Azospirillum brasilense: one gene and its partners. The protein of the gene in region 1 interacts with the protein of each later gene in a pairwise test. Links are inferred from orthologs where the notes say so. Each region holds a gene or a part of one and is shown on either strand. Other genes may lie near its edges. The genes, in order: ptsN, trkA and D3869_RS22450.

What was found.
Region 2: the proteins of ptsN (region 1) and trkA interact in binary tests that used the Escherichia coli proteins (3 or more experiments, as listed by UniProt). The link is inferred for Azospirillum brasilense from one-to-one orthologs.
Region 3: the proteins of ptsN (region 1) and D3869_RS22450 interact in binary tests that used the Escherichia coli proteins (3 or more experiments, as listed by UniProt). The link is inferred for Azospirillum brasilense from one-to-one orthologs.

What each region holds. Positions count from the first base shown.
Region 1 is NZ_CP032346.1:1,317,306-1,326,432, forward strand. Bases 2,196-4,896 are described here. They hold ptsN (PTS IIA-like nitrogen regulatory protein PtsN), read left to right. Parts: upstream 2,196-3,167; coding sequence 3,168-3,626; downstream 3,627-4,896. Other genes in these bases: rpoN (RNA polymerase factor sigma-54), read left to right, coding at 2,196-2,413; hpf (ribosome hibernation-promoting factor, HPF/YfiA family), read left to right, coding at 2,537-3,133; ubiG (bifunctional 2-polyprenyl-6-hydroxyphenol methylase/3-demethylubiquinol 3-O-methyltransferase UbiG), read right to left, coding at 3,768-4,529; D3869_RS20025 (aspartate kinase), read left to right, coding at 4,686-4,896. In the rest of the region: lptB (LPS export ABC transporter ATP-binding protein), read left to right, coding at 1-819; more of rpoN, read left to right, coding at 836-2,195; more of D3869_RS20025, read left to right, coding at 4,897-5,921; D3869_RS20030 (NAD(P)H-dependent flavin oxidoreductase), read left to right, coding at 5,948-7,039; ptsP (phosphoenolpyruvate--protein phosphotransferase), read left to right, coding at 7,041-9,127. UniProt on the Escherichia coli protein: Seems to have a role in regulating nitrogen assimilation.
Region 2 is NZ_CP032346.1:415,403-424,645, forward strand. The notes cover bases 2,263-5,079. They hold trkA (Trk system potassium transporter TrkA), read left to right. Parts: upstream 2,263-2,891; coding sequence 2,892-4,268; downstream 4,269-5,079. Other genes in these bases: D3869_RS15965 (sigma-54-dependent transcriptional regulator), read left to right, coding at 2,263-2,427; D3869_RS15970 (hypothetical protein), read left to right, coding at 2,449-2,724; D3869_RS15980 (D-amino-acid transaminase), read left to right, coding at 4,311-5,079. In the rest of the region: D3869_RS15960 (sensor histidine kinase NtrY-like), read left to right, coding at 1-1,037; more of D3869_RS15965, read left to right, coding at 1,027-2,262; more of D3869_RS15980, read left to right, coding at 5,080-5,174; D3869_RS15985 (HAD family hydrolase), read left to right, coding at 5,171-5,869; RNA chaperone Hfq, read left to right, coding at 5,965-6,213; GTPase HflX, read left to right, coding at 6,266-7,525; D3869_RS16000 (hypothetical protein), read left to right, coding at 7,698-7,982; D3869_RS16005 (hypothetical protein), read left to right, coding at 8,085-8,615; D3869_RS16010 (inositol monophosphatase family protein), read left to right, coding at 8,612-9,243. UniProt on the Escherichia coli protein: Part of the constitutive potassium transport systems TrkG and TrkH. May regulate the transport activity of TrkG and TrkH systems. Binds to NAD(+) and NADH.
Region 3 is NZ_CP032347.1:21,607-31,319, forward strand. Bases 2,169-5,455 are described here. They hold D3869_RS22450 (sensor histidine kinase), read left to right. Parts: upstream 2,169-2,498; coding sequence 2,499-5,255; downstream 5,256-5,455. Other genes in these bases: D3869_RS22445 (K(+)-transporting ATPase subunit C), read left to right, coding at 2,169-2,397; D3869_RS22455 (response regulator), read left to right, coding at 5,252-5,455. Also shown: potassium-transporting ATPase subunit KdpB, read left to right, coding at 1-1,778; more of D3869_RS22445, read left to right, coding at 1,789-2,168; more of D3869_RS22455, read left to right, coding at 5,456-5,950; D3869_RS22460 (TerC family protein), read left to right, coding at 6,121-6,774; D3869_RS22465 (adenylate/guanylate cyclase domain-containing protein), read right to left, coding at 6,828-8,528; D3869_RS22470 (Crp/Fnr family transcriptional regulator), read left to right, coding at 8,713-9,411; D3869_RS22475 (YceI family protein), read right to left, coding at 9,421-9,713. UniProt on the Escherichia coli protein: Member of the two-component regulatory system KdpD/KdpE involved in the regulation of the kdp operon. KdpD may function as a membrane-associated protein kinase that phosphorylates KdpE in response to environmental signals.

The DNA of each region.
Region 1 (9,127 bases):
ATGGACATCGAAGACCGGAACCTCGGCGGTCCGACCCTTTCCGCCCCGAACGCGTCGGGTCACCCGGCGGGTCATCCCGCCACCGACGTGCGCCCGACCGAAGGGCTGGTGGCCCTGCATCTGGGCAAGGCCTACAAGAAGCGTCCGGTGGTCCGCGACGTGACCGTGACGGTCCAGCGCGGCGAGGCGGTCGGCCTGCTCGGCCCCAACGGGGCGGGCAAGACGACCTGCTTCTACATGATCACCGGGCTGATCGCCGCCGACTCCGGCACCATCCTGCTCGACGGACAGGACATCACGGCGCTGCCGATGTACCGCCGGGCGCGGCTGGGCATCGGCTATCTGCCGCAGGAGGCGTCGATCTTCCGCGGCATGTCGGTGGAGAACAACATCCGCTCCGTGCTGGAGGTGGTGGAGCCCAACCGCGACACCCGCGAGCAGATGCTGGACGAGCTGCTGGCGGAGTTCTCGATCACCCACCTGCGCCGGGCCCCGGCGCTGGCGCTGTCGGGCGGCGAGCGGCGGCGCGTCGAGATCGCCCGCGCGCTGGCCTCCCAGCCGCACTTCATCCTGCTCGACGAGCCGCTGGCCGGCATCGACCCGATCGCGGTGAACGACATCCGCGAACTGGTCAGCCACCTGCGCGACCGCGGCATCGGCGTGCTCATCACCGACCACAACGTGCGTGAAACGCTCGACCTCGTCGATCGGGCATACATCTTGCACGATGGTGTGGTACTAATGGAGGGAGAGCCGGCCGAGATCGTGGCGCACGAGGACGTGCGCCGGGTCTACCTCGGCGACCGGTTCAGCCTCTAGTGCGGTTTCCCTGCCCATGGCGCTCAGCCAACGCCTCGATCTTCGTCAGACCCAGTCCCTGGTGATGACTCCGCAGCTGCAGCAGGCCATCAAGCTGCTGCAGCTGTCGAACATCGAACTGTCGGACTTCGTGGACCGCGAGATCGAGCAGAACCCCCTGCTGGAGCGCGACAGCGGCCCCGGCGAGGGCGGCGGCGAGTCCGGGGGCGACGGTGCCGGTGACGGCGGGGGCGAGCCCGGAGCGGTGGACCTCGCCGGGCCGGAGGAGCGCCAGCCGCCGATGACCGACGGGCGCACCCGCGACACGGTGGAGATGACGGCGTCGGAGACGATGGGATCGGCCTCCGACGCGCCGCTCGACACCGATTTCGAGAATGTCTATTCCGACGACCGTTTCTCCGACGGGACGGACGGCTCCAACGACGTCTATGGCTCCTGGCAGGAGCGCGGCGGGCGCGGCGGCTTCGAGGACGACGAGTCCAACCTGGAAGCGACCCTGACCGGCCAGAAGAGCCTGCGCGACCATCTGACCGAGCAGCTGAAGATCGACCTGCCGGACCTCGGCGACCAGCTCATCGGTCTGGCGCTGATCGACCTGCTGGACGAGGCCGGCTGGATCACCGGGCTGGAGGTGGAGAGCCTCGCGGGGCAGCTCGGCTGCGCGCCGGAGCGGGTGGAGCGCGTGCTCGCCGCCTGCCAGCGCTTCGACCCGCCGGGCATCTTCGCGCGGTCGCTGAAGGAATGTCTGGCGATCCAGCTGCGCGAGAAGAACCGCTTCGACCCGGCGATGGAAGCGCTGCTCGACCATCTGGAGCTGCTGGCGGCGCGCAATCTGCCGGCGCTGATGAAGGTCTGCGGCGTGGACGCCGAGGACGTCGCCGACATGGTGGCGGAGATCCGCAAGCTGAACCCCAAGCCGGCGCTCAGCTTCGACCACACGCCCGCCCAGCTGGTCACCCCCGACATCCTGATGCGCGCCAACCCCGGCGGGGGCTGGCTGATCGACCTGAACCCGGACACCTTGCCGCGGGTTCTGGTCAACCACCGCTATTTCGCGCGCATCTCCGGCACCGCCCGCAACAAGGCGGACAAGGAATACATCACCGAGCGCTTCCAGTCGGCCAACTGGCTGGTCAAGTCGCTGCACCAGCGCGCCACCACCATTTTGAAGGTGGCCAGCGAGATCATCCGGCAGCAGGACGCCTTCTTCATCCACGGCGTCTCGCATTTGAAGCCGCTGATCCTGCGCGACATCGCCGAGGCGATCGGCATGCACGAGAGCACGGTCAGCCGTGTCACAACCAACAAGTTCATGGCGACGCCGCGCGGCGTGTTCGAGCTGAAATATTTCTTCACCTCCGCCATCCAGGGGGCCGACGGGCAGGCGGCCCACTCGGCGGAAGCCGTGCGCTACCGCATCAAGGCGATGATCGACGCCGAGAAGCCGGACGACGTGCTGTCGGATGATAAAATCGTCGAAATCCTTCGTGGGGAAGGGATCGACATTGCGCGCCGGACGGTCGCGAAGTATCGTGAAGCGATGCGCATTCCGTCATCGGTGCAGCGACGCCGTGCCAAGATGTCACGCATGTAACCGGGCCGGGAGGGGGTCGTCCTTGATTGACAGCCCATACCGCCGTCACTATGGTCCCCGTCCGCACGTGGCGGCCTTCCGTCGTCCTATGTCTATCGCGGACCAGATTGGAAACATCCCAAAATGCAACTGACCGTCAAAGGCAAGCAGCTTGACGTTGGCGACGCTCTGCGCACCCACGTCGCGGACAGCCTGAACACCATCGTCGGCAAGTATTTCAACAAGCCGATCGAGGCCAACGTCGTCCTGACGCGCGAAGCGCATCTGTTCAAGGCCGACATTCAGGTCCATGTCGGTCGTGGGATCGTCCTTCAGAGCGCGTCAGACGCCACCGAGCCGTACCCCGCCTTCGACACCGCGTGCGAGAAGCTGGCCAAGCGCCTGCGCCGCTACAAGCGCCGCCTGCGCGACCACCACAGCGTCGAAGCCCCCGCGCAGGAAGCCTTCCCGGCCCGCTACCAGATCCTGGAAGCGGAGAAGGACGAGGCCCATGTGGAGAGCGACGAGGCCGCCGCCGAAGAGGCGCAGCCCATTGTGATCGCCGAGATGGAAACCAACATCGCGACCCTGGCGGTCAGCGAGGCGGTCATGCGCATGGAACTCGCCGACGCTCCGGCCCTTATGTTCCGCAACGGCGCCCATGGCCGCCTGAACCTGGTCTACCGCCGCGCCGATGGCAACATCGGTTGGGTGGACCCGGCGGAGAAGGCCGGCGCCTGAGTCCGGTCTCAGTTCCAACCACACCCATAGCGTCATGCTCGATCTCATCACGCCGCACGCCATTCTCCCGAACCTGAAGGCCGGCAGCAAAAAGCAGGCCCTGCAGGACTTGGCGCGCAAGGCGTCCGAGCTGACCGGCCAGCACGAACGGGCGATCTTCGACGTCCTTCTGGAGCGCGAGCGGTTGGGCACCACCGGCGTCGGGCATGGCATCGCCATCCCGCACGGCAAGCTGTCCAACCTCGACCGCGTCCACGGCGTCTTCGCCCGGCTGGAGCGGCCCATCGACTTCGATGCGATCGATGAGCAGCCGGTCGATCTGATTTTCCTGCTGTTGGCTCCGGATCATGCCGGCGCCGACCATCTGAAGGCGCTGGCCCGTGTGTCGCGCCTGCTGCGCGACCAGTCCATGTGCGAGAAGCTGCGCGGTTCGGACTCGGCGGACGCGATCTACGCGCTGCTGACCCAGCACGAAGCCAGCCACGCGGCGTAAGGCGCGTTTCCTTGAGAACACAAAAAAACGGGAGGGCCGGCGGCTCTCCCGTTTTTCGTTTTGCGGCATCCCGAGATCATCGCGTCCTCACAGGAGCGGCGGGCGTACGTTTGTACGTACGCCCGCCGATGCCCTGTACGTTCAGGCCCGCTCGGCCCAGCCCATGTAGTTCACGTCGAGATCGCGCGGGTTCAGCCGGAACTCGTCGGACAGCGGGTTGTAGGTGATGCCGGTCAGGTCGCGGATCGCCAGCCCTTCCGCGCGCACGGCGGCGGCCAGTTCGCCGGGGCGCAGGAACTGGCGCCAGTTGTGGGTGCCGCGGGGCAGCCAGCGCAGGATGTACTCCGCCCCGACAATGGCCAGCGCGAAGGACTTCGGCGTGCGGTTCAGCGTCGCCAGGAACAGCGCGCCGCCCGGCGCGGTCAGGGCCGCGCAGGACTTCACGAACAGGGGCACGTCGGCGACATGCTCGATCACCTCCATCGCCAGCACGGCGTCGAAGCGCTCGCCGCTGGCGGCCAGCGCCTCGGCGGTGGTGGCGCGGTAATCGACGGGGGTGCCGGTTTCCGCGGCGTGGGCGGCGGCGGTCCGGATGTTGCGCTCGGCCGCGTCGACGCCCACCACGGTGGCGCCCATGCGGGCGACGGGCTCCGACAGCAGGCCGCCGCCGCAGCCGATGTCGACGATGCGCAGGCCCTTCAGCGGCTCCGCCGCCAGCGGGTCGCGGCCCAGGCGGCGGCACAGCGTGTCGCGGATGTAGGCCAGCCGCAGCGGGTTCAGCCGGTGCAGGGGCCGGAACTTGCCGGTGGGGTCCCACCATTCCGCGGCGATGGCCGAAAAGCGGGCGATGTCCTGGGGGTCGACAGTGCCTGCGGTGCCTGCGGTTCCGGCGGTCGCGGTCATGAAAGAAATCCCGTATGCTTGGATTGCGAGAACAATTGCGGGGCGAACTTGCCTCGCTGTGAGCGACAGAGTATGGATACGCCGCCCCGCGCCGGCAACGGTAGAGCGGGGGCGCGGACTGCCGGCTTTTTCGCCGGCCCAGACATGGTGTGAGGTATGGCGCGGATCGTCCTCAAGTTCGGCGGCACGTCGGTCGGCGACATCGACCGCATCAAGAACGTGGCCCGAAAGGTCGAGCAGGAAGTCAAGGCGGGGCATCAGGTTGCCGTCGTCGTGTCGGCGATGTCCGGCGTGACCAACCAGCTCGTGAAATACTGCAACGACATCGACAAGCTGCACGACGCGCGCGAGTACGACGCCATCGTCGCTTCGGGCGAGCAGGTGACCTCCGGTCTCCTCGCCATCGCGCTGCAGTCGCTCGGCATCCAGGCGCGGTCCTGGCTCGGCTGGCAGATTCCGATCTACAGCGACGAGACGCACGGCAAGGCGCGCATCGTGTCCATCGACACGGCGGAGCTGGACAAGCGGATGAACACCGGCGAGGTCGCCGTGGTCGCCGGCTTCCAGGGCGTGACCGAGGGTGGGCGCATCACCACGCTGGGCCGCGGCGGCTCCGACACCTCGGCGGTCGCCCTCGCGGCGGCGCTGAAGGCCGACCGCTGCGACATCTACACCGACGTGGACGGCGTCTACACCACCGACCCGCGCATCGTCACCAAGGCGCGCAAGCTCTCCAAGATCACCTACGAGGAGATGCTGGAGCTGGCGTCGCAGGGGGCGAAGGTCCTGCAGACCCGCTCGGTCGAGATGGCGATGAACCACCGCGTGCGCGTGCAGGTTCTGTCGAGCTTCGAGGAGGCCGCCGGCAGCGCGCTTCCCGGTACCCTTGTTGTTGACGAGGACGAGATCGTGGAAAAGGAAGTTGTGAGCGGCATCGCCTACAGCCGCGACGAGGCGAAGATCACCCTCATCGGCGTCGCCGACCGTCCGGGCGTGGCGGCCAGCATCTTCGGTCCGCTGACCGACGCCGCCGTCAATGTCGACATGATCGTCCAGAACGTGTCGGAAGACGGCAAGTCCACCGACATGACCTTCACGGTCGGCAAGGCCGACATCGCCCGCGCCGTCAAGGTGCTGGAGGACGCCCAGGCCGAGCTGAACTACAAGCGCATCGTCTCCGACGCCAACGTGGTGAAGGTGTCGGTGATCGGCGTCGGCATGCGCAGCCACGCCGGTGTCGCGCAGCGCATGTTCAAGGCGCTGGCCGACAAGGGCATCAACATCCAGGTCATCTCCACCTCCGAGATCAAGATCTCCGTCCTGATCGCCGAGGAGTATGCGGAGCTGGCGCTGCGCGCGCTGCACACCGCCTACGGGCTGGACGCGGCCTGAGTCGCGGTGAAGGGGGAGGGGCGGCGATGACCGACGCCAGGTCCGACGCGGTCGCAGGCGCCCGACTCGACCGGCTGTGGGAGCGTGGCTGCGCCTTCCTCGGCACGCGCACCGCCATCATGGGCGGTGCGATGAGCTGGGTGTCGGAGCGCCACCTCGTCTCCGCCATCTCCAACGCCGGGGGCTTCGGCGTGCTGGCCTGCGGCTCGATGCCGCCGGACCTGCTGGCGGCGGAGATCGCCGCCACGCGGGCGCTGACCGCGAAGCCCTTCGGCGTCAACCTCATCAACATGCACCCGGACCTCGACCGTCTGATCGATGTCTGCCGGGAGCTGGCGGTGAGCCACGTGGTGATCGCCGGGGGCTTCCCCAGCGGCGCCACCATCAAGCGGATCAAGGACGGCGGCGCCCGCGCCATGGCCTTCGCCCCGACGCTGGTCAGCGGCAAGCGGATGGTCAAGCTCGGCATCGACGCCCTGGTGATCGAGGGCACGGAGGCCGGCGGCCACATCGGCCCCGTCTCCACCACCGTCCTGGCGCAGGAGATCCTGCCCGACCTGCGCGAGGTCCCGGTCTTCGTGGCCGGCGGCATCGGGCGCGGCGAGGCCATCCTGTCCTATCTGGAGCAGGGGGCGGCGGGCGTGCAGATCGGCACCCGCTTCGTCTGCGCCACCGAATCCATCGCGCACCCGCGCTTCAAGCAGGTCTTCATCAAGGCCTCGGCGCGCGACGCCCAGGCGTCGGTGCAGATCGACCCGCGCTTTCCGGTGATCCCGGTGCGGGCGCTGGCCAACGCCGGGTCCAAACGCTTCATGGAGCTGCAGCGCGAGGTCATTGCCCGGGTGGACCGCGGCGAGACGACGCGCGACGCCGGCATCCTGGAGATCGAGCATTTCTGGGCCGGCGCGCTGCGCCGCGCGGTGATCGACGGCGACGTGGAGAGCGGCTCGCTGATGGCCGGGCAGAGCGTCGGGCTGGTCACGCGCGAGCAGCCGGTGGCCGAGATCATCGGCGACCTGATCGCCCAGGCCGAATCGGCGCTGGCCGCCCGCTGCCCGCGCATTGACGCCGAAGAGCAGCCGGTCATCGGTCCATCGGCCATCCTGGGGGCGGCGTGAGATGAACGGCGTCGTGGGCGACATCCCCGCCGGTTCGCCGGGCTTCGACGGCGCCGCCTCGCGCCGCCTGCTGGCGCGGCTGCGCGACGTCATGGCGGGCTCCGGCTCCGGCCAGGAGCGGCTGGACAAGATCGTCACGCTGATCGGCATGGAGATGGGGGCGGACGTTTGCTCCTGCTACGTCATGCGGGCGGGCGAGGTGCTGGAGCTGTTCTCCACGCTCGGCCTGAACCAGGACGCCGTGCACAACACCCGCCTGCGCGTGGGCGAGGGCATCGTCGGCGACATCGCCGGCCACGCGCGGCCCATCGCGCTGGACAACGCGCCGTCGCACCCCAGCTTCGCCTACCGCCCGGAAACGGGGGAGGACCCCTTCCTGTCGCTGGCCGGCGTGCCGATCCTGCGCGGCGGCAAGGTCCGCGGCGTCCTGGTCATCCAGCACAAGGACCGCCGCCGCTACACCGAGGTCGAGGTCGAGACGCTCCAGACCATCGCCATGGTGGTGGCCGAGCTGGTCGCCCAGGGCGAGCTGGTCAACCCGCAGGAGGTCGCCTCCACGGGCGATCCGGCGCTGCTGCCGGCCCGCCTGTCGGGCACCTCGCTGGCCAGCGGTCTGGCGATGGGGCTGGCGGTGATCCACCGCCCGCAGCTCACCGTCCGCCAGATGGTCTCCGAGGACGCGGAGAGCGAACTGGCGCGGCTGAACGCCGCCATTGCGACCATGCACAGCGCCATCGACGACCTGCTGAACGCGGCGGCGCTGGCGGGCTTGAGCGAGCCCAAGGACATCCTGGAAACCTACCGCATGTTCGCGGAGGACCGCGGGTGGCTGTCGCGCATCCGCGAGGCGATCCGCATGGGTCTGACGGCCGAAGGCGCCGTGCAGCAGGTGCAGAACGACACCCGCGCCCGCATGAGCCACCTGACCGACCCCTACATCCGCGAGCGGCTGCTCGATCTGGAGGATCTGACCAACCGGCTGCTCCAGCACCTCGCCGGGCGCAAGTCGGAGGCCGACGGCGGCACGCTGCCGGAGGACATCGTCCTGGTCGCGCGGTCCATGGGGCCGGCGGAGCTTCTCGACTACGACCAGCGCCGCCTGCGCGGCGTGATCCTGGAGGAGGGATCGCCCTCCAGCCACGTCTGCATCGTGGCCCGCGCGCTGAACATCCCGGTGGTGCAGGCGCCGGATGCGCTGAACCGGATCGAGCCGCTGGACCCGGTGATCGTCGACGGCGACCACGGGCAGGCCTTCGTCCGCCCGGCCGAGGACATCCAGATGGCCTTCGCGGAGGCCGTGGCCCTGCGCGCCCGCAAGGAGCAGATGTACGAAACGATCCGCGCGCTGCCCTCGGTCACCCGGGACGGCGTGCCGATCTCCATTCAGCTCAACTGCGGCCTGCTGATCGACCTGCCGCATCTGAAGGCCAGCGGGGCGGAGGGCATCGGCCTCTACCGCACCGAAATCCCCTTCATGGTGCGCTCGACCTACCCGGACGTCCACGCCCAGACCGACCTCTATTCCCGCATCCTCGACCAGACCGACGACAAGCCGGTGGTCTTCCGCACGCTCGACGTCGGCGGCGACAAGATGCTGCCCTACATCGCGGCCAGCGAGGGCGAGGAGAATCCGGCGCTCGGCTGGCGGGCCATCCGCATCGGGCTGGACCACCCTTCGCTGCTGCGCCAGCAACTGCGCGCCCTGCTGCGGGCGTCCGCCGGGCGTCCGTTGTCGGTGATGTTCCCGATGATCGCGGAGGTGGCGGAGTTCGACGCCGCCCGCCGCCTGCTCGACCTGGAGATCGCCCGCCTGGAAGGCCAGGGCGGCGAGCCGCCCAGCCGTGTGCGCGTCGGCACGATGATCGAGGTGCCGGCGCTGCTCTGGCAGTTGCCCGCCCTGCTGCCGCGGGTGGATTTCCTGTCGGTCGGCTCCAACGACCTGACCCAGTACATCTTCGCCAGCGACCGCGGCAACCCGCGCACCTCCGGCCGCTACGACCCGCTGTCCCCGGCCATGCTCAGCCTGCTGCGGCGGCTGGTCGAGGCCTGCGGCGACGCCAACGTCCCGGTCAGCATCTGCGGCGAGAT
Region 2 (9,243 bases), 900 kb from region 1 along the record:
TCGAGGACGCGGAAAGCCTGATCGGGATGCGGCTGGCCGAGCTGTCACCGGAAATGGGGGAGCTGCTGGACCACGCGCCGGGCCGCCCCGGCCGGGTGGTGCAGGACCAGATCCAGATCCGCCGCCCCGGCACCACGCCGCTGACGCTGCTCGTCCGCATCTCCACCGAAGGGCGGGGCAGCGGGGAGATCCGCGGCTACGTCGTGACCTTCGACGACATCACCGAGCTGGTCTCCGCCCAGCGCAAGGCGGCCTGGGCCGACGTCGCCCGCCGCATCGCCCACGAGATCAAGAATCCGCTGACGCCGATCCAGCTCTCCGCCGAGCGGTTGCGCCGCAAGTACCTGAAGGAGATCACCAGCGACACCGAGGTCTTCACCATGTGCACGGACACCATTGTCCGGCAGGTGGACGACATCCGGCGCATGGTCGATGAATTCTCGGCCTTCGCGCGCATGCCGCAACCGGTGATGAAGCCCTGCAACCTCAACGATCTCGTCCGTCAGGCGGTGTTCCTGCAGTCCAGCGCGCACGCCGGCAAGATCAAGTTCGACATGGCGCTTCCCCAGGGGCCGCTCACCGTTCCCTGCGACAGCCGGCAGATCAGCCAGGCGCTGACCAACCTGCTGCAGAACGCCGCGGACGCCATCGAAGGCCGCCCGCCCCCCGCCGAGGGCGCCGAGCTGCCGCCCGGCCATGTCGCCATCCGGGTCGAGGTCGATGCCGAACGCATCGCCATGATCGTCGAGGACAACGGCAAGGGCCTGCCGACCGAGGAGCGCGACCGGCTGACCGAACCCTATGTGACGACGCGCGCCAAAGGCACGGGACTGGGGCTGGCGATCGTCAAGAAGATCATGGAGGACCACGGCGGCGTGCTGACCCTGGAGGACCGCGAAGGCGGCGGGGCGCGCGTCGGGCTGGTCATCCCCAACACGTCCACCAGCTCCGGCACGGCCGCGGGCGACGCCCCCGGCGGCGTCGGCACGCCGGCGGAGACCGGTGAAGAGAAGAGGCACGCAGCCCATGGCGCATGACATTCTGATTGTCGACGACGAAGCGGACATCCGGATGCTGATCGCCGGCATCCTGAACGACGAAGGCATGAAGACGCGCGAGGCCGCCGACGCCGACCAGGCGTTCGCCCAGGTCTCCGCGCGCCGGCCCAGTCTCGTGGTTCTGGACATCTGGCTCCAGGGCAGCCGGCTGGACGGGCTTCAGATCCTCGAACAGCTGATGCGCGACCACCGGAACCTGCCGGTCATCATGATCTCCGGCCACGGCAACATCGAGACCGCCGTCTCGGCCATCAAGATCGGCGCCTACGACTTCATCGAGAAGCCCTTCAAGGCCGACCGGCTGCTGTTGATGGTGGATCGCGCCATCGAGGCGGCCCGGCTGAAGCGCGAGAACGAGGAGCTGAAGCTGCGCGCCGGCGGCGAGGTGGAGCTGGTTGGCCGGTCCACCGCCGTCAACCACGTTCGCCAGAGCATCGAGAAGGTGGCGCCCACCGGCAGCCGCGTCCTGATCACCGGCCCCGCCGGATCCGGCAAGGAGGTGGTGGCCCGGCTGATCCACGCGCGCTCACGCCGGGCCGGCGGTCCCTTCGTCGGGCTGAACTGCGCCACCATGCGTCCCGACCGGCTGGAGATGGAGCTGTTCGGAACGGAGGCCGGGGTGGACGGCGGCGGTCGCAAGATCGGCACCTTCGAGCAGGCGCACGGCGGCACGCTGCTGCTCGACGAGGTGGCCGACATGCCTCTGGAAACCCAGGGCAAGATCGTCCGCGCGCTGCAGGAGCAGGTGTTCGAGCGGGTCGGCGGCGGCCAGAGGGTCGAGGTGGACGTGCGCGTCGTCGCCACCTCCAACCGCGACCTTCAGGCGGAGATCGACCAGGGGCGCTTCCGCCAGGACCTCTTCTACCGCCTCGCCGTCGTGCCCATCCGCGTGCCCTCGCTGGCCGAACGCCGCGAGGACATCCCGTTGCTGGCCCGCCATTTCATGCAGCGCTCCGCCGAGGCTGCCGGCCTGCCGGCCCGTGAGTTCGGCGAGGACGCCATGGCCGCGCTCCAGGCCTATGACTGGCCGGGCAACGTGCGCCAGCTGCGCAACGTGGTCGACTGGCTGCTTATCATGGCGCAGGGCGACCCCAAGGAGCCGATCCGCGCCGACCAGCTTCCGCCGGAGATCGGCGCCATCACCCCCACCGTCCTGAAATGGGACAAGGGGGGCGAGATCATGGGCCTGCCGCTTCGCGAGGCGCGCGAGGTCTTCGAGCGCGAGTATCTGCTGGCCCAGGTCACCCGCTTCGGCGGCAACATCTCCCGGACCGCCTCCTTCGTGGGAATGGAGCGTTCGGCCCTGCACCGCAAGCTGAAGTCGCTCGGCGTGCACGGAAGCGAGAAGGGCAAGCTGTTCGTCGAATAGGCCCCCATAGCCAAGCACTCGTTGTCTTCGCTTCAGAAGCAGGTTTCCCAGGCATGTCCCGAACGCGGACGGCTTGAGAGCCTGCTTTTTCCTTTTCCTGAAATCGGCGCCTGCCGCCTCTCGGCCCAAGCACTTCTGCTGATCGGTGTGGATTTCGATGGGCCGGCCCATTTCCACGGTTCGGTCAACTTCGACACCCGCAAGGACGGTGCTCCGGAGGGCGTCTTCACGCAGTTCTACTCACGATCGACAACAGCTGACGCCAAGGCCGGCACATCGGTCTGCGTTTCGCGATGACGGCCGGGGGAGGGCGATGGGGCACTTCCGTCACCTTTCCCCCTTCCCACGCTTGCGGGTCGGCCCGCATTTCCCTTCGCAAACATAGGGTTGGTGCGCCCAACCGCGAAATGGTAATGTCCTCGGCCTGAGCGCCTGGACAATGGGCGGGGAAGGGTGCAAAGGCCGTGAAGGTCATCGTTTGCGGAGCCGGGCAGGTCGGCTCGAACATCGCGCGCTATCTGGCGTCCGAAGGCAACAACGTCACGGTGATCGACCATTCGCCGGAACTCATCCAGCGGATCAGCGACACGCTCGACGTGCAGGCCATGGTCGGCCACGCCTCCCACCCCGACGTTCTGGAGGCGGCGGGGGCGGGCGAGACCGACATGATCATCGCGGTCACCCAGATCGACGAGATCAACATGGTCGCCTGCGAGGTGGCGCACGCCCTGTTCAAGGTGCCGACCAAGATCGCCCGCGTGCGCAACCAGAGCTATCTGAAGCCGATCTGGGCCGATCTGTTCAGCCGCGACCACATGCCGATCGACGTCATCATCTCGCCGGAGATCGCGGTGGCGCGGGCCATCGCCCGCCGGCTGCAGGTGCCGGGCGCCTTCGACATGATCCCGCTGGCCGACGGCAAGGTCCGCGTCGTCGGTGTCCTGTGCACGGAAACCTGTCCGGTCCTGCACACGCCACTGCGCCAACTGACCGGCCTGTTCCCCGACCTCGGGCTGGAGGTGGTGGCGATCATCCGCAACGACCGCTCCTTCATACCCGGCGGCGACGACCAGATGCTGCCCGGCGACGAGGTCTATTTCGCCTGCGACAACCGCCACCTGAACCGCGCCATGGCCGCCTTCGGCCACGAGGAGGTTGAGGCCCGCCGCATCATCATCCTGGGCGGCGGCAACATCGGGCTGTGTCTGGCGGAGGAGTTGGAGGCGAAATACCCCCAGGTCACCGCCCGCATCATCGAGATGAACCGCAGCCGCGCCCAGTTCGTGGCGCAGCGCCTGTCGCGCACCATGGTGCTGCACGGTGACGGTCTGGACCCGGAGATTCTGGAGGAGGCCAACGTCCGCGCCACCGAGACGGTGGTCGCCGTGACCAACGACGACGAGGGCAACATCCTGTCCTCGCTGCTCGCCAAGCGGCACGGGGCGAAGCGCGCCATCACGCTGATCAACAAGGCGTCCTACACCTCGCTGGTGTCGCCGCTGGGGATCGACGCCGTGGTCAGCCCGCGCGCCATCACCGTGTCGAACATCCTTCAGCACGTCCGGCGCGGCCGCATCCGCGCGGTGCACAGCCTGCGCGACGGCTTCGCCGAGGTGATCGAGGCGGAGGCGCTGGAAACCTCCGCGGTGGTGAACACGCCGCTGCGGGAGGTCAAGCTGCCCTCCGGGGTCATCGTCGGCGCCATCGTGCGCGGCGACGAGGTCATCATCCCGCGCCCGGCCACGGTGATCCGCCCGAAGGACCGCGTCATCATCCTCGCCACCGCCGGTCAGGTGAAAAAGGTGGAGAAGATGTTCGCCGTCCGGCTTGAATTCTTCTGATCGCCTCCCGTATCGTTTTTGGCACCAACAAAAAGAACCTCCATGGCTCGATGGGCATACGTCAACGGCCGTTACCTGCCGCATCGGCAGGCGGCGGTCCATGTGGAAGACCGCGGCTTCCAGTTCGCCGACGGCGTCTATGAGGTGGTGACTCTCCTCGATGGGCGCTTCGCGGACCTGGACGGCCATATGGAGCGTCTGGGCCGCAGCCTGTCGGAACTGCGCATGGACTGGCCGGCGGCCCCGCGCGTCGTGACGATGATCGCCCGCGAGCTGGTGCGGCGGAACGGCGTCCGCAACGGTTCGCTCTACATCCAGGTCACCCGCGGCGTCGCCCCGCGCGACTTCAAGTTCCCGGCAGAGATCCCCGCGACGCTGGTGATGACCGTCAAGCGGGTCACCGCCTTCGCCAAGCCGGAGCAGATCGAGAAGGGCGTGGCCGTGGTCACCGTGCCCGACATCCGCTGGGGCCGGCGCGACATCAAGACGGTCGGCCTCCTCGCCCCGGTCCTGGCCAAGCAGCAGGCCGCCGAATCGGGCGCCTACGAGGCATGGCTGATCGACCCGGACGGCACGGTGACCGAGGGGTCCTCCTCCAACGCCTGGATCGTCACGCAGAACGGCGTGCTGGTGACCCGCGCCCCGTCGCAGAAGATTCTCAACGGCATCACCCGCCTGTCGCTCCTGCGGCTGGCCGGGGAGCGCGGCATTCCGGTCGAGGAGCGCAGCTTCACGGTTGACGAGGCGCTCGCCGCCCGCGAGGCCTTCGTCTCCTCCGCCGGCACTTTCGCGCTGCCGGTGACCCGCATCGACGGGAAGCCGGTGGGCGAGGGCAGGCCGGGTCCGGTCACCTTGACGCTGCGTCAGGCCTATCTCGATTACGTGGCCGGCGGGGTGCCGTCATGAGCGACGCCGCCGCCGTCATCGACCGTCTGCCCGTTCTGCCGCGCGCCGTCCTCTACGACTGGGACAACACGCTGGTGGACAACTGGGGCACGGTGCGTGCCGCGCTGAACCATGCGCTGGTCACCTTCGGCCATCCGGCCTGGACCGAGGAGGAGGCGCGGGAGCGCATCAAGCAGTCGCTGCGCGACAGCTTCCCCCGCATCTTCGGGGAGCGCTGGACCGACGCGCGCGACCTCTTCTACGCCTATTTCGAGGCCCATCACCTGGAGCATCTGCGGCCCCTGCCGGGTGCGGAATCCCTGCTGCGCGGCTTTGCCGAGCGCGGAATCTATCAGGCGGTGGTGTCGAACAAGACCGGCCGCTTCCTGCGGGCGGAAGCCGACGCGCTGGGTTGGACCGGCTATTTCGGCCGTCTGGTCGGCGCCCAGGACGCCGAATTCGACAAGCCGCACGGCGCGCCGGTGCTGATGGCGCTGGAACCGGCGAACATTCCGCCGGGCCCGGACGTCTGGTTCGTGGGGGACGCCGACATCGACATGGAATGTGCCCATGGCGCGGGAATGGTCCCGGTGCTAATAGGGGCGGGCGAGGGCAGCGGCTTCACCCGCTTCCCTCCGGCCCATCGGTACGACACGTGCCATGCATTGTGCGGGTTGGTGGGCAGCGGTGGTGACACCATATCGGATGACCAGTAGTCGAGACGGTTGCGACCAACCATGACCTTATCGCTGCAGGGGGCGGGCTTCTAACAAGGGGCCCCAAAAAACACTGAAGAAGGGGGCGACATAAAATGTCTGAAAAAAGCCAAAATGTGCAGGACGTGTTCCTCAACCACGTCCGCAAGAACAAGACTCCCGTGACCGTGTTCCTCGTGAACGGTGTTAAACTTCAGGGAATCATCACCTGGTTCGACAACTTCTCGGTTCTGCTGCGGCGCGATGCGCATTCGCAGCTCGTCTACAAGCACGCCATCTCCACCGTGATGCCCGCGCATCCGATCCAACTTTTCGAGCCGCCCAAGGAAGGTGAAAACGTCTGATCTTCCGACCAATGGCAACGGCCGGACGCCTGATGCCTCCGGCCGCGCCATCGTGGTCCACCCCGTCCTCCGCAGTGAGGCGGACGGGGTCCTGCGCCATCCCGAATCCTGCCTGGACGAGGCGGTGGGCCTTGCCCGCGCCATCGATCTGGAGGTCGTGCACGCCGAATGCGCGCGGGTGAACCGCCCGCAGCCTTCGATCCTTCTCGGGTCGGGGACGGTGGAGCATTTTGCCCAGATCGTGGAGGAGACGGAGGCATCCCTCGTCATCCTCGACCACGCGCTGTCGCCGGTGCAGCAGCGCAACCTGGAAAAGGCCCTGAAGGTCAAGGTCATCGACCGCACCGGGCTGATCCTGGAGATCTTCGGCGCCCGCGCCCGCACGCGCGAAGGCATGCTCCAGGTCGAACTGGCCGCCCTGACCTACCAGAAGTCGCGCCTCGTCCGCTCCTGGACCCACCTGGAACGCCAGCGTGGCGGCTTCGGCTTCCTCGGCGGCCCCGGTGAATCCCAGCTTGAGATGGACCGCCGTCTGATCGGCGACCGCATCGTCAAGATCAAGAAGGAGCTGGAGGAGGTCCGCCGCACCCGCGGCCTGCACCGCAAGGCCCGCGCCAAAGTGCCGTACCCCGTGGTGGCGCTGGTCGGCTACACCAACGCCGGCAAGTCGACGCTGTTCAACCGGCTGGCCAACGCCGACGTCTTCGCCAAGGACCTGCTGTTCGCCACGCTGGACCCGACGATGCGTCAGGTGACCCTGCCGTCCGGGCGCAAGGTGATCCTGTCGGACACGGTGGGCTTCATCTCCGACCTGCCGCACGGGCTCGTCGCCGCCTTCCGCGCCACGCTGGAGGAGGTCGACGCCGCCGACATCATCCTGCATGTCCGCGACGTCTCCCACCAGGACAGCGAGGCCCAGAAGGCCGACGTGCACACGGTCATGAGCGACATGGGCATCGACCCGGACGCCGACGACCGCGTGATCGAGGTGCTGAACAAGATCGACGCGCTGGACGAGGAGTCCCGCGAGGCGGTCCTCGCCCAAACGGCCCGCAACCCGCGCGCCGTCGCGGTGTCCGCCCTGTCGGGGGCGGGGATCGCCGATCTCGACCGGCTGCTCGACCAGCGGATGAACGCCCACCGCCATGTGGTGGACCTGTCCGTCGCGCTGGGGGACGGGGCGGCGCTCGCGTGGCTCTATGCAAAAGGTGAGGTGCTGGACCGGCGGGACGACGAGGTCCAGGCCCACATCCAGGTGGCCATCGACCCGGCGGATCTGGCCCGTTTCGAGAAACGGTTCGTGCACGGCTGATCTTTCGCCATAAAGGACTCGGGCGCGTCATAATTCGTTCGTGCACGTGCGACGACATGACGCGCCCGATTTCAGCCCCGTCCTACGACGTCCGAGGTGTAGCCTTTTCCCAACGCGCCCCCGATATTTGAACCGGGGAGCCGATGGGTTATCCCCGGGAGGAGGCCCGCCTATGCGTTTGCAGACCGATCCAACACACTTTTCGATCACCGCCTTCCTGGCCGATCAGGTGACCCTGGTCGCCCGCCAGGAGCAGTTGTCGCCCGGTGCCGCGGTGCTGCGCATCCAGGAATTGTCGCGCGACACCGCCGGCCGCGCCCGGCTTCTGGAAATCATCAGTGACGCCTGGCGCAAGGAAACCAACCCGACGGAAAGCAGCAAGATTGCCGCCCTGCGGTCCGAACTGGCCGCCTGGGCGCTGCACGTCACGCCCAGCGACAGCCTGCCGCGCTCCTGACGGAGCGGGGAGGGTGCGGGGTCGAGGATTTGTCCGTGGCTATGCGGCGGGCGGGGCGCCATAATGGGTGCACGGCCCGCCTCTTCTTTTGTCCGGATTCCCTTGCCCGTTCCGCTCGTTCTTCTGCCCCTGGCGCTTTTGGCCTTCATGGCCCCCGCCGCCGCCGCCGAGCGGATGCTGCCGCCGGGATTCGTCGAAGAACCGCCGGTCGCTCCGGAGGATCCCCTGCCGCCGGAACCCGCGGTGTTTCCGCCCGCCCCCTTCAGCCCGCTGGTCGTGGCGCCGGACCCGAAGGAACTGCTGAAGGCCTGCAAGGAAGCCACCTTCACCGACTGTTTCCGCCTGTGGCGTCCACCCCCGCCGCCGCCCAAGGAGGAAACCCGGGAAGCGCGCGACGTTCCGCAGTCCCCACCCGATCCGAACGCGCCGCGCAAGCCGCCGGAACCCGGCCCGCTGACCGGCACGCCGCCCGCCCCCAACCCCGCGGCCGATCAGGCCACCTATGATGCGCTGGTGAGAGCGTTGAAAGACAGTGGTCTGGACGGCAAAGTCATGCTGCCGGAACCGCCGAAGGATGGCGGAACGGTCCTGAGACTCGACCCCCGATCCAACAAAGCGGCACCGAAACCGTGACAGATTTTCCGATTCCTGACGTCGACCGCGTCTCCGCGATCATCCGCGATGTCGCGGAAAGCGAGATCCTTCCCTATTTCCGCGATCTGGCGAACGCCGGCATCCGTGAGAAGACCGGGCCGGCCGATCTCGTGACCCTGGCCGACGAGGCGGGCGAACGCGCCCTGACGCCGCGCCTGCTGGACCTGCTTCCCGGCAGCACGGTGGTGGGGGAGGAAGCCGTCTCCGAGGACAAGTCCCTGCTGGACCGCATCCACGGCGACGCACCGGTCTGGATCATCGACCCGATCGACGGCACCTTGAACTTCGCGAACGGGCGTCCGCTCTTCGCGGTGATCATCGCCCTGGCCTGCCGCGGCGAGACGGTGGCCGGCTGGATCTACGATCCGTGCGACGGGCGCATCGCCACGGCGGTGAAAGGGCAGGGCGCCTACCTGAACGGCAAGCGCGTCACGGTTGCCCCGGCGGTCCCCCTGGCCGAGATGACCGGAGCCTTGTCGACGCGATTCTGCACGGAGGAACTGGGGCGCCAGCTCGATGAGCGCGGCCGCGCCCTCGGTCCGCGCGTCTGCCTGTCCAGTGCTGCGCAGGAGTATCTGCGCCTGCTCGACGGCCGGGCCCATTTCTC
Region 3 (9,713 bases), on another replicon or contig:
GCGCGGGCTGGGAAAGCGTCCCGGCCACCGCGCTCAAGCCCGGCGACCTCGTTCTGGTGGAGGCCGGCGACCTCATCCCCTCCGACGGCGAGGTGGTGGAGGGCGTGGCCAGTGTCAACGAGGCGGCGATCACCGGCGAATCCGCCCCGGTCGTCCGCGAATCCGGCGGCGACCGCTCCGCGGTGACCGGCGGCACGCAGGTGATCTCCGACTGGATCAAGGTGCGGATCACCGCGGCCCAGGGCAACACCTTCCTCGACCGCATGATCGGGCTGGTCGAAGGCGCGCAGCGGCAGAAGACGCCGAACGAGATCGCGCTGAACATCCTGCTGGCCGGCATGACGGTCATCTTCGTCATCGCCGTGGCGACCATCCCCAGCTTCGCCGCCTATGCCGGCGGGTCGGTCGGGGTGCTGGTGCTGGCGGCGCTGTTCGTCACGCTGATCCCGACCACCATCGGCGCGCTGCTGTCGGCCATCGGCATCGCCGGCATGGATCGTCTGGTCCGCTTCAACGTACTAGCCATGTCGGGCCGGGCGGTCGAGGCGGCGGGCGACGTGGACACGCTGCTGCTCGACAAGACCGGCACCATCACGCTGGGCAACCGGCAGGCGTCGGAATTCCTGCCGATCTCCGGCGTGGCCGACCGCGACCTCGCCGACGCCGCCCAGCTCGCCTCGCTGGCCGACGAGACGCCGGAGGGCCGCTCCATCACCGTCCTGGCGAAGGAGAAGTACGGAATCCGCGCCCGCGACATGGCCGGGCTGCACGCCCAGTTCGTGCCCTTCACCGCCCAGACGCGGCTGAGCGGCATCGACAGCGACGGCGTGACGATCCGCAAGGGTGCCGTGGACGCCGTGCTGGCCCATGTGCGGACCCTCGGGCAGGGCATCGCCAGCCAAGGCAACACGGTCACCGGCAACACGGTGACCGGGCTGCGCCCTGATCCCGTCCTGGAGGCGGCGGTGCGCGAGGTGCAGGCCATCGCGGAGCGCGTCGCCAAGTCCGGCGGCACGCCGCTGGCCGTCGCCCGCGACGGCAGGCTGCTCGGCGTCATCCATCTGAAGGACATCGTCAAGGGCGGCATCCGGGAGCGCTTCGCGGCGCTGCGCAAGATGGGCATCAAGACGGTGATGATCACCGGCGACAACGCCATGACCGCCGCCGCCATCGCGGCGGAGGCCGGGGTGGACGATTTCCTCGCCCAGGCGACGCCGGAGATGAAGCTGCAGCTCATCCGCGACGAGCAGGCGCGGGGCAAGCTGGTCGCCATGTGCGGCGACGGCACCAACGACGCCCCGGCGCTGGCCCAGGCCGACGTCGGCGTGGCGATGAACACCGGCACCGTCGCCGCCCGCGAGGCCGGCAACATGGTGGACCTGGACAGCGACCCGACCAAGCTGATCGAGATCGTGGAGATCGGCAAGCAGCTGCTGATGACTCGCGGCGCGCTGACCACCTTCTCCATCGCCAACGACGTGGCGAAGTATTTCGCCATCATTCCCGCCATGTTCCTGGCCTTCTACCCGCAGCTTGGCGCCCTGAACGTGATGGGGCTGGCCAGCCCGGAAAGCGCCATCCTGTCGGCGATCATCTTCAACGCGCTGATCATCGTCGCGCTGATCCCGCTGGCGCTGCGCGGCGTCGCCTACCGCGCGGTGGGCGCGGCGCGGCTGCTGCGCCGGAACCTGCTGATCTACGGGCTGGGCGGCCTGATCGTGCCCTTCGTCGGGATCAAGCTGATCGACCTGATCGTCAACGCCATCGGCCTTGTGTGAGGAGCCCGCCATGATCAAGGAACTGCGTCCCGCTCTCGTCATGGTCGCCGCGCTGACCGTGGTGACCGGGCTGATCTACCCCCTGGCCGTCACCGGCATTGCCCAGGCTGTCTTCCCGCATCAGGCCAACGGCAGCCTGATCGAGCGGAACGGGACGGTCGTCGGCTCCGCCCTGATCGGCCAGAGCGTCACCGGGGAGGGCTATTTCCATGGCCGGCCCTCCGCCACGCTGGGGTCGGACCCGGCCGACCCGTCGAAGAGCGTGCCGGCGCCCTACAACGCCGCGGCCTCCGGCGGCTCCAACCTCGGCCCGACGTCCCAGGCGCTGGCCGACCGGGTGCGGGAGGAGACGGAGCGGCTGAAGGCCGAGAATCCCAACGCCCCGGTGCCGGTCGAGCTGGTGACGACCTCGGCCAGCGGCCTCGACCCGCACCTGTCGCCCGCCGCCGCCGACTTCCAGGTCCCCCGAATCGCCCGCGCCCGCGGCATCACGGAGGCCCAGGTCCGCGCCCTGGTCACCCTGAACACCGAGCCCTCGTTGCTCGGACCGTTGGGGGAGCCGGTGGTCAATGTGCTGCGGCTCAATCTCGCCCTCGACGCCGCCGCGGCGACGCATTAGCTGAAGGTCAACAGGCGGCCACGTCCGTTCTCCCGTCCGCTCTCCCTTGCGGGGCGGGGGAGGGGGCGGGGCCGTCGATCCGTTCCGAAAGCCGTCCCCCGATGCCGAACGATCGAACCGCCGCCACCGCCCGGCCTTCGCCCGAAGCGCTCCTGCGCGAAGCGGCGCGGGAGGGGCGCGGGCGGCTGAAGCTGTTCCTGGGCGCCGCCCCCGGCGTCGGCAAGACCTACGAGATGCTGCTGACCGCCCAGGCGAAGCGGCGCGACGGGGTGGACGTGGTGGTCGGCGTGGTCGAGACCCACGGCCGGCGCGAGACCGAGGCGCTGCTCGCCGGCCTGACGGTCCTTCCCCGCCGCAAGGTCGAGTACAAGGGCCGCCGGCTCGACGAGATGGACCTCGACGCCATCCTCGCCCGCCGCCCGGCCATCGTGCTGGTGGACGAGCTGGCCCACACGAACGCCCCCGGCAGCCGGCACGCCAAGCGCTACCTCGACGTGGAGGAGATCCTCGCCGCCGGGATCGACGTCTACACGACGATGAACATCCAGCATGTGGAGAGCCTGAACGACGTCGTCGCCCGGATCACCCGCGTCCGCGTCCGCGAGACGGTGCCGGACTCGATCCTCGACCGCGCCGACGACATCGAGGTCATCGACATCACGCCGGATGACCTGATCCAGCGGCTGAAGGACGGCAAGGTCTATGTTCCGCGCACCGCCGAGCGGGCGATCCGCCATTACTTCTCCCCCGGCAACCTGACGGCTCTGCGCGAGCTGGCGCTGCGCCGCACCGCCCAGCGGGTGGACGACCAGCTTCTCACCCACATGCAGGCCCACGCCATCGCCGGCCCCTGGGCGGCGGGGGAGCGGCTGCTGGTCTGCGTGAACGAGGACCCGGCCTGCGCCGCCGTCGTCCGCTACGCCCGGCGTCAGGCCGACCGGCTGCGCGCCCATTGGACCGCGCTGCATGTGGAGACTCCGCGCAGCCTGCGCCTGAGCGAGGCCGAGCGCGACCGCATCGCCGACGCGCTGCGGCTGGTCGAGAAGCTGGGCGGCGAGGCGGTGACCATCCCCGGCGGCGACGTCGCCGGCACGGTGGTCGAGTATGCGCGGGCCAACAACGTCGCCCACATCGTCATCGCCAAGTCCCACCGCGGCCCCTGGGCGGAGCTGCTGCGCGGCTCCGTCGCCTTCCGGCTGATCCGGCAGGCCGGTGGAATCAGCGTGCACGTCATCGCCGACGACGCCGAGGAGCCGATCCCGCCCAAGACGGTGCGCACCGCGGCCCCCCGGCGCCCGGCGCTGTCCTGGTGGCCCTACGCCGCCGCCACCGGCTACGTCGCCCTGGCGCTGGGCGTCGGGGAGGTGCTTCAGCAGGTGCTGGACGTCAGCAACGTCGCGCTCGTGTTCCTGACGGCGGTGCTGACCAGCGCGGTGACCGGCGGGCTGGGGCCGTCGCTCTACGCCTGCGTCGCCAGCATCCTGGCCTTCAACTATTTTTTCCTGAACCCGCTCTACACCTTCTCCATCGCCGATCCGGAGAACATCGTCGCGCTGTTCTTCTTCGCGGTGGTCGCGGTGATCGCCAGCAACCTGACCGCCCGCGTGCGCGCCCAGGCCGTCACCGCCCGGCTGCGCGCCAAGACGACCGAGGATCTTTACGGCTTCAGCCGCAAGCTGGCCGGGGTGGTCACCATGGACGACCTGCTGTGGGCGACCGCCCACCAGATCGCGGCGATGCTGAAGGTGCATGTGGTCCTGCTGCTGCCCGACGGCGACACCGTGTCCGTCCGCGCCGGCTATCCGCCGGAGGACGAACTGCGCGAGGCCGACCTCGCCGCCGCCGTCTGGGCCTGGGAGAACAACCGGCCCGCCGGGCGCGGCTCGGACACGCTGCCCGGCGCCAAGTGGCTGTTCCTTCCCCTGCGCACCGGGCGCGGCCCGGTCGGGGTGGTCGGCATCGACACCGACACCGCCCGCACCGGCAAGCCCGGCGCCCTGCTGACTCCCGACCAGCGCCGCCTGCTCGACGCGCTGACCGATCAGGCCGCTCTCGCCATCGAGCGCGTCACCCTGGCGGAGGACGTGGACCGCGCCCGTCTGGCCGCCGAGACGGAGCGGCTGCGCTCGGCTCTGCTCACCTCGATCTCCCACGACCTGCGGACGCCGCTGGCCTCCATCCTGGGATCGGCGACCAGCCTGACCGCCTATGGTGCCGGGATGGACGAGGCGGCGCGCCGCGACCTTGCCGCGACCATCCAGGAGGAGGCGGAGCGGCTGAACCGCTTCATCGCCAACCTGCTGGACATGACACGCCTGGAGTCCGGAGCCATCCGCCCGCGCACCGGCCCGGTCGATCTGGCCGAGACGGTGGGCAGCGCGCTGGGGCGGGCGGGGCGCATCCTGGCCGGGCACCGGGTGGACGTCGATCTGGCCGCCGACCTGCCGATGCTGGAGGCCGACGACGTGCTGTTCGAACAGGTTCTCTTCAATCTGCTGGACAACGCGGCCAAATACGCGCCAACAGGCTCGCGGATCGAGGTCGGGGCGGCGCGGGAGGACGGTCGGGTGCGCATCGAGGTGCGGGACGAGGGCGACGGCATCCCGGCGGCGGATGTCGAGCGCATCTTCGACAAGTTCTACCGCGTCCAGGCCCAGGACCGGCAGCGCGCCGGGACCGGGCTGGGGCTGGCGATCTGCCGCGGCTTCGTCGAGGCGATGGGCGGCACCATCGCCGCCGGCAACCGTAAGGGCCGCTCCGGCGCCGTCTTCACCCTGACCATGCCCGCCGCCGCCGCCCTGCCAAGCCTTGAGGGGCCCGGCCTTGAGGAACCGGGCATCGGGGAGATGACGCCATGAGGTCGGACACCCTGCCGCTGCGCGTCCTGGTGGTGGACGACGAGCCGCCGATCCGCCGCTTCCTGCGCACCACCCTGTCCGCCCAGGGCTACGACATCGCCGAGGCGGAGGACGGGGCGGGCGCTCTGGAGGCGGTGCGGCGGCGCCCGCCGGACCTGCTCGTGCTCGACCTCGGCCTGCCGGGGATCGGCGGGCTGGAGGTGATCCGCCGCCTGCGCGCCGACGGGGTGGCCGCCCCGATCATCGTCCTGTCCAGCCGCGCCGACGAGGCGGGGAAGGTGGAGGCGCTGGACCTCGGCGCCGACGACTATGTGACCAAGCCCTTCGGCATGGAGGAGCTTCTCGCCCGCATCCGCGCCGCCCTGCGCCACCGCCTGCAGCAGCAGGGGGAGCGCCCGCTGTTCCGCAGCGGCGACCTCGCCGTCGATCTGGTGCGGCGGATCGTGACGGTGCGCGGCGCCGAGGTGAAGCTGTCGCCGCGCGAGTACGACCTGCTGCGCCTGCTGGTCGCCCACGCCGGCAAGGTGCTGACCCACCGCTTCATCCTGAAGGAGGTCTGGGGGGCCGACACCGACGTGCAGTATCTGCGCATCTACATCCGCCAGCTCCGCCAGAAGATCGAGGCGGAGCCGGAGCGCCCCTCGCACATCCTGACCGAGACCGGCGTCGGCTACCGGCTGCGCGCGCCGGATTGATCCCGCCCCCACATCCGTTGCAACCCACCGCTGCACGCTAAACCTGCTGCGCGGTGGTTGGATTCGTGCGACAGAACCCCCAGGGCCGCTGTTTCAAGCGCAAGCCCCAAGAAAAAAGATGACCGCACACCGCCATTGAGCCCACCCGCAGCCTTCGAAGAGATTTTTATATGGAAAGCGTCGATCTCTGGTCGCAGCTCACCGCCCTTGGGCAGGTGGTCGCCATCGACCTCGTTCTCGCCGGCGACAACGCCATCGTGGTCGGCATGGCCGCCGCCGCCGTTCCCGTGGAGCAGCGCCGCAAGGTGATCTTCTGGGGCATCGGCGCCGCCATCATCCTGCGCATCTTCTTCGCGCTGATCACCACTCAGCTTCTCGCCATCATCGGACTGACCCTGGCCGGCGGCGTGCTGCTGCTGTGGGTCTGCTGGAAGATGTTCCGCGAGCTGCGCTCCGGAGGGGCGGACGAGGTGACGCCCGACGAGGCGCTGGCCGCGAACGGCTCCGGGGACGCCGCGGTCGGTGCGGCGGTGGCGACGACCACCTTCGGCGCGGCGGTCTGGCAGATCGTGGTGGCCGACGTGTCGATGTCGCTCGACAACGTTCTGGCCGTGGCCGGGGCCGCCAAGGACCATCCGACGGTCCTGGTCATCGGCCTGCTGCTGTCGGTCATCCTGATGGGGGCCGCGGCCAACGTGATCGCCCACATCCTGCACAAGCACCGCTGGATCGGCTGGATCGGCCTCGCCATCATCACCTACGTGGCGCTCGACATGATCTGGCGCGGCGGCAACGAGGTCCTGACCCAGGCCCACCTGCTCTGATCCCATCTGCTCCGACAATCAAAAACCCCCGCCCTCCGGCGGGGGTTTTTTCTTCAGGCGCCAGCCCCCTCCAGCAGCGCCCGCAAATCCTCCTGGCGCTGGACGGTCCGCACCCCCAGCGTGCCGTCGCGGCCCCGGATCGCCACCTCCCGGCGCTCCAGATGCTCCAACCGCCGGAGCCCCGCCAGTTCGGCGGCCGCGTCGGAGAAGACCACGGTGGCGCCCAGCGTCTTGGTCATCTCCTCCAGCCTTGCGGCGACGTTGCCGGTGTCGCCGATGAATTGCAGCGATCCGTCCTCCGAGCAGGCCACCGCCCCGACCACGGCGAGGCCGGAATGCACCCCGGCCCCGAAGGCCAGCGGCTGGTCCAGCTCCTCCGCGAGGTCGCGGCTCAGCACCTCGATGTCGCGCCACAGGTCGGCGGTGGCGCGCAGCGCGCTGGCCGCCGCCGCGGTGGGGTCCTGCTCGTTCGCGAACATGCCCATCACCCCGTCCCCGGCGATGGCGATGACGTAGCCGCCGTGCTTGCGGATCGCGTCGGTGACGACCTGGACATAGCGGGTGACGATGAACAGCGCGTCGAAGGGCAGCCGCTCCGCCGCCAGCGAGGTCGATCCCCGCAAATCCACGAACAGCGCGGTGATCGCCAGCTCCCGCCCGCTGTCCATCGGAGCGGTGACGGCGAAGGTGCGGCCGTTGTCCCGCGCCGACAGCAGCGGCGTCACCGACAGCGGCGCCACCGGGCGGAGCTGGCAGGCGAGGCGGACGGCGGGCGGCGCCTTCATCCGCTCCAGCACCGCCCGCTCCGTGGCGTTGGGCGGCGGCAGGGCGTCCGCCCCCTCGGTCACCCGGATGCGGCAGGTGGAGCAGCGCCCCCGCCCGCCGCACAGCGCGGTGTGCGGGATGCCGTTGGCCCGGCTGGCCTCCAGCACCGAGGTCCCGCGCGGAACGGTGACCGAGCGACCGCCGGGATAGGCGATGCGCACCGGGCTGGTCGCCCGCGCCCGCCAGTTGCGGTATTGCCGCATCCCCAGCGTGCCGACCAGCAGCAGGACGTAGGTGTTGAACACGCCGCCGCTGATCGCGGCCAGCGCGGCGCGGTTCTCCGCCTCCGGCGTGCCGGCGGGGGGCGGGCGGAACTGCTCCAGATAGGCGGGATCGGCGGCCGCCCGGCGCTCGGCGTCCCAGCCGGCGTTGACGATCCCGGCCAGCGCCAGCAGCGGCAGCAGCATGGCGAAGGCGCCGAGCAGCGAGGCCCGCTGCCGGTACCAGGGCTTCGTCATCAGCCAGCCGCGCACCCCGATGCAGCCGTGGATCCACACGATCACCAGCAGCAGGAGCTGGCGCCACAGCAGGGTTTCCGGCGCGGTGATCCAGTAGAGGACGATCGCCCGCGGGTAGGTCAGCGGGTCGTTGTAGAGGTCGTCCGACAGCATCCCCGCCATGCCGTGAGGGATCAGCAGCAGCGGGATGCACAGGCCGAGCCCGAGCTGCCACGCCTCCCCGGCGGGCATGCGCAGGTGGCGGCGCCGGTACAGCGCCCACAGCCCCAGCCCGGCGTGGGTGATGAAGGAGCCGGCGAGCAGCGCCTGCCCCGGCAGCGTGTCCCAGACCCACAGCAGCGTGCGCCGCGCCACCTCCATCCCCGGCAGCAGCAGCAGCCCGGCGGCGTGGGCGAGGAAATGGGTGATGACGAAGGTGAACAGCGTCAGGCCGGTGAACAGGCGCAACGGGCGTTCGATCCGGCGTTTCATGAACGGTTCCGGGTCATGAACGGGGCCAGGCGGCGGATGGGACGGTCGTCATGTCGGTCGGCGGACTCGGGCTGTGGGTCTCGGCTTCTGCGTGGCGTCCCTTGGCATCCTATGAGATCATCCCGCGCCATGCCACAGCCCGACACCCATTCCCCTCCATGAGGCCCCTCCATGAGGCCCGTTCATGAGGCGCCGGACCGAAACGCTGGCCGGGGCGGCGCTGTTCCGCTCCCTGTCCCCCGACGAGCTGCGGGCGCTGGAGGACCGCTGCCTCTGGCGCCGGGTGGAGGCCGGGCAATGGATCATCGATTTCGAGGATGAGGGGACCGACGTCTTCATCGTCGCCGCCGGTCTGGTCCGGGTGACGATCCGCGCGATCTCCGGGCGGACGGTGATCCTGCGCGACATCCCCGCCGGGGAGTTCTTCGGCGAGCTGGCGGCCATCGACGGCAAGGCCCGCTCCGCCGGCATCGTCGCCGTGACCAACGCCACGGTCGCCTGCATGCCCGCCCCGCTGTTCCGCGACTGCATCCACCGCCACCCCGACGTCTGCGACCAGGTGATGGTCCTGCTGGCCGGAGAGATCCGGAAGCTCGCCACACGGGTGAACGAGTTCAACACGCTGGACGTGCGCCACCGCATCTACGCCGAGCTGCTGCGGCTGGCCCGGCCGGACGGGCGGGGGGAGCACAGCGCGACCATCTCCCCGCCGCCGCCCCACGCCGACCTCGCCGCCCGTGTCAGCACCCGGCGCGAGGCGGTCTCGCGGGAGCTGAGCGCGCTGGAGCGCGACGGGCTGCTGGAGAAGCGGCGGGGGGCGCTGGTCCTCTTGGACACCCGCCGCCTGCGGGAGCGGGTCCGGCAGGCGGCGGAGGAGGATTGACGGCGCGCCTTACGCCTTCACCGCCTCGGACTCGATGATGATCTGGATGTCGTCGCCGATGTTCGGCACGCCGTACTTCATGCCGAAGTCGGAGCGCTTGATCGTGCCGCGGGCGGAGAAGCCGACCGTGTCCATCTTGCTGGCCGGGCTGACGCCGTCCTTGTTGAAGGACACGTCGAGGACCACCGGCTTGGTGACGCCCAGCAGGGTCAGGTCGCCGTGCAGCTTGCCGGTCTTGTCGCCGGTCTTTTCGATCTTCGTGCTCTTGAAGGTCATCTTCGGGAACTCCTTCGCGTTGAAGA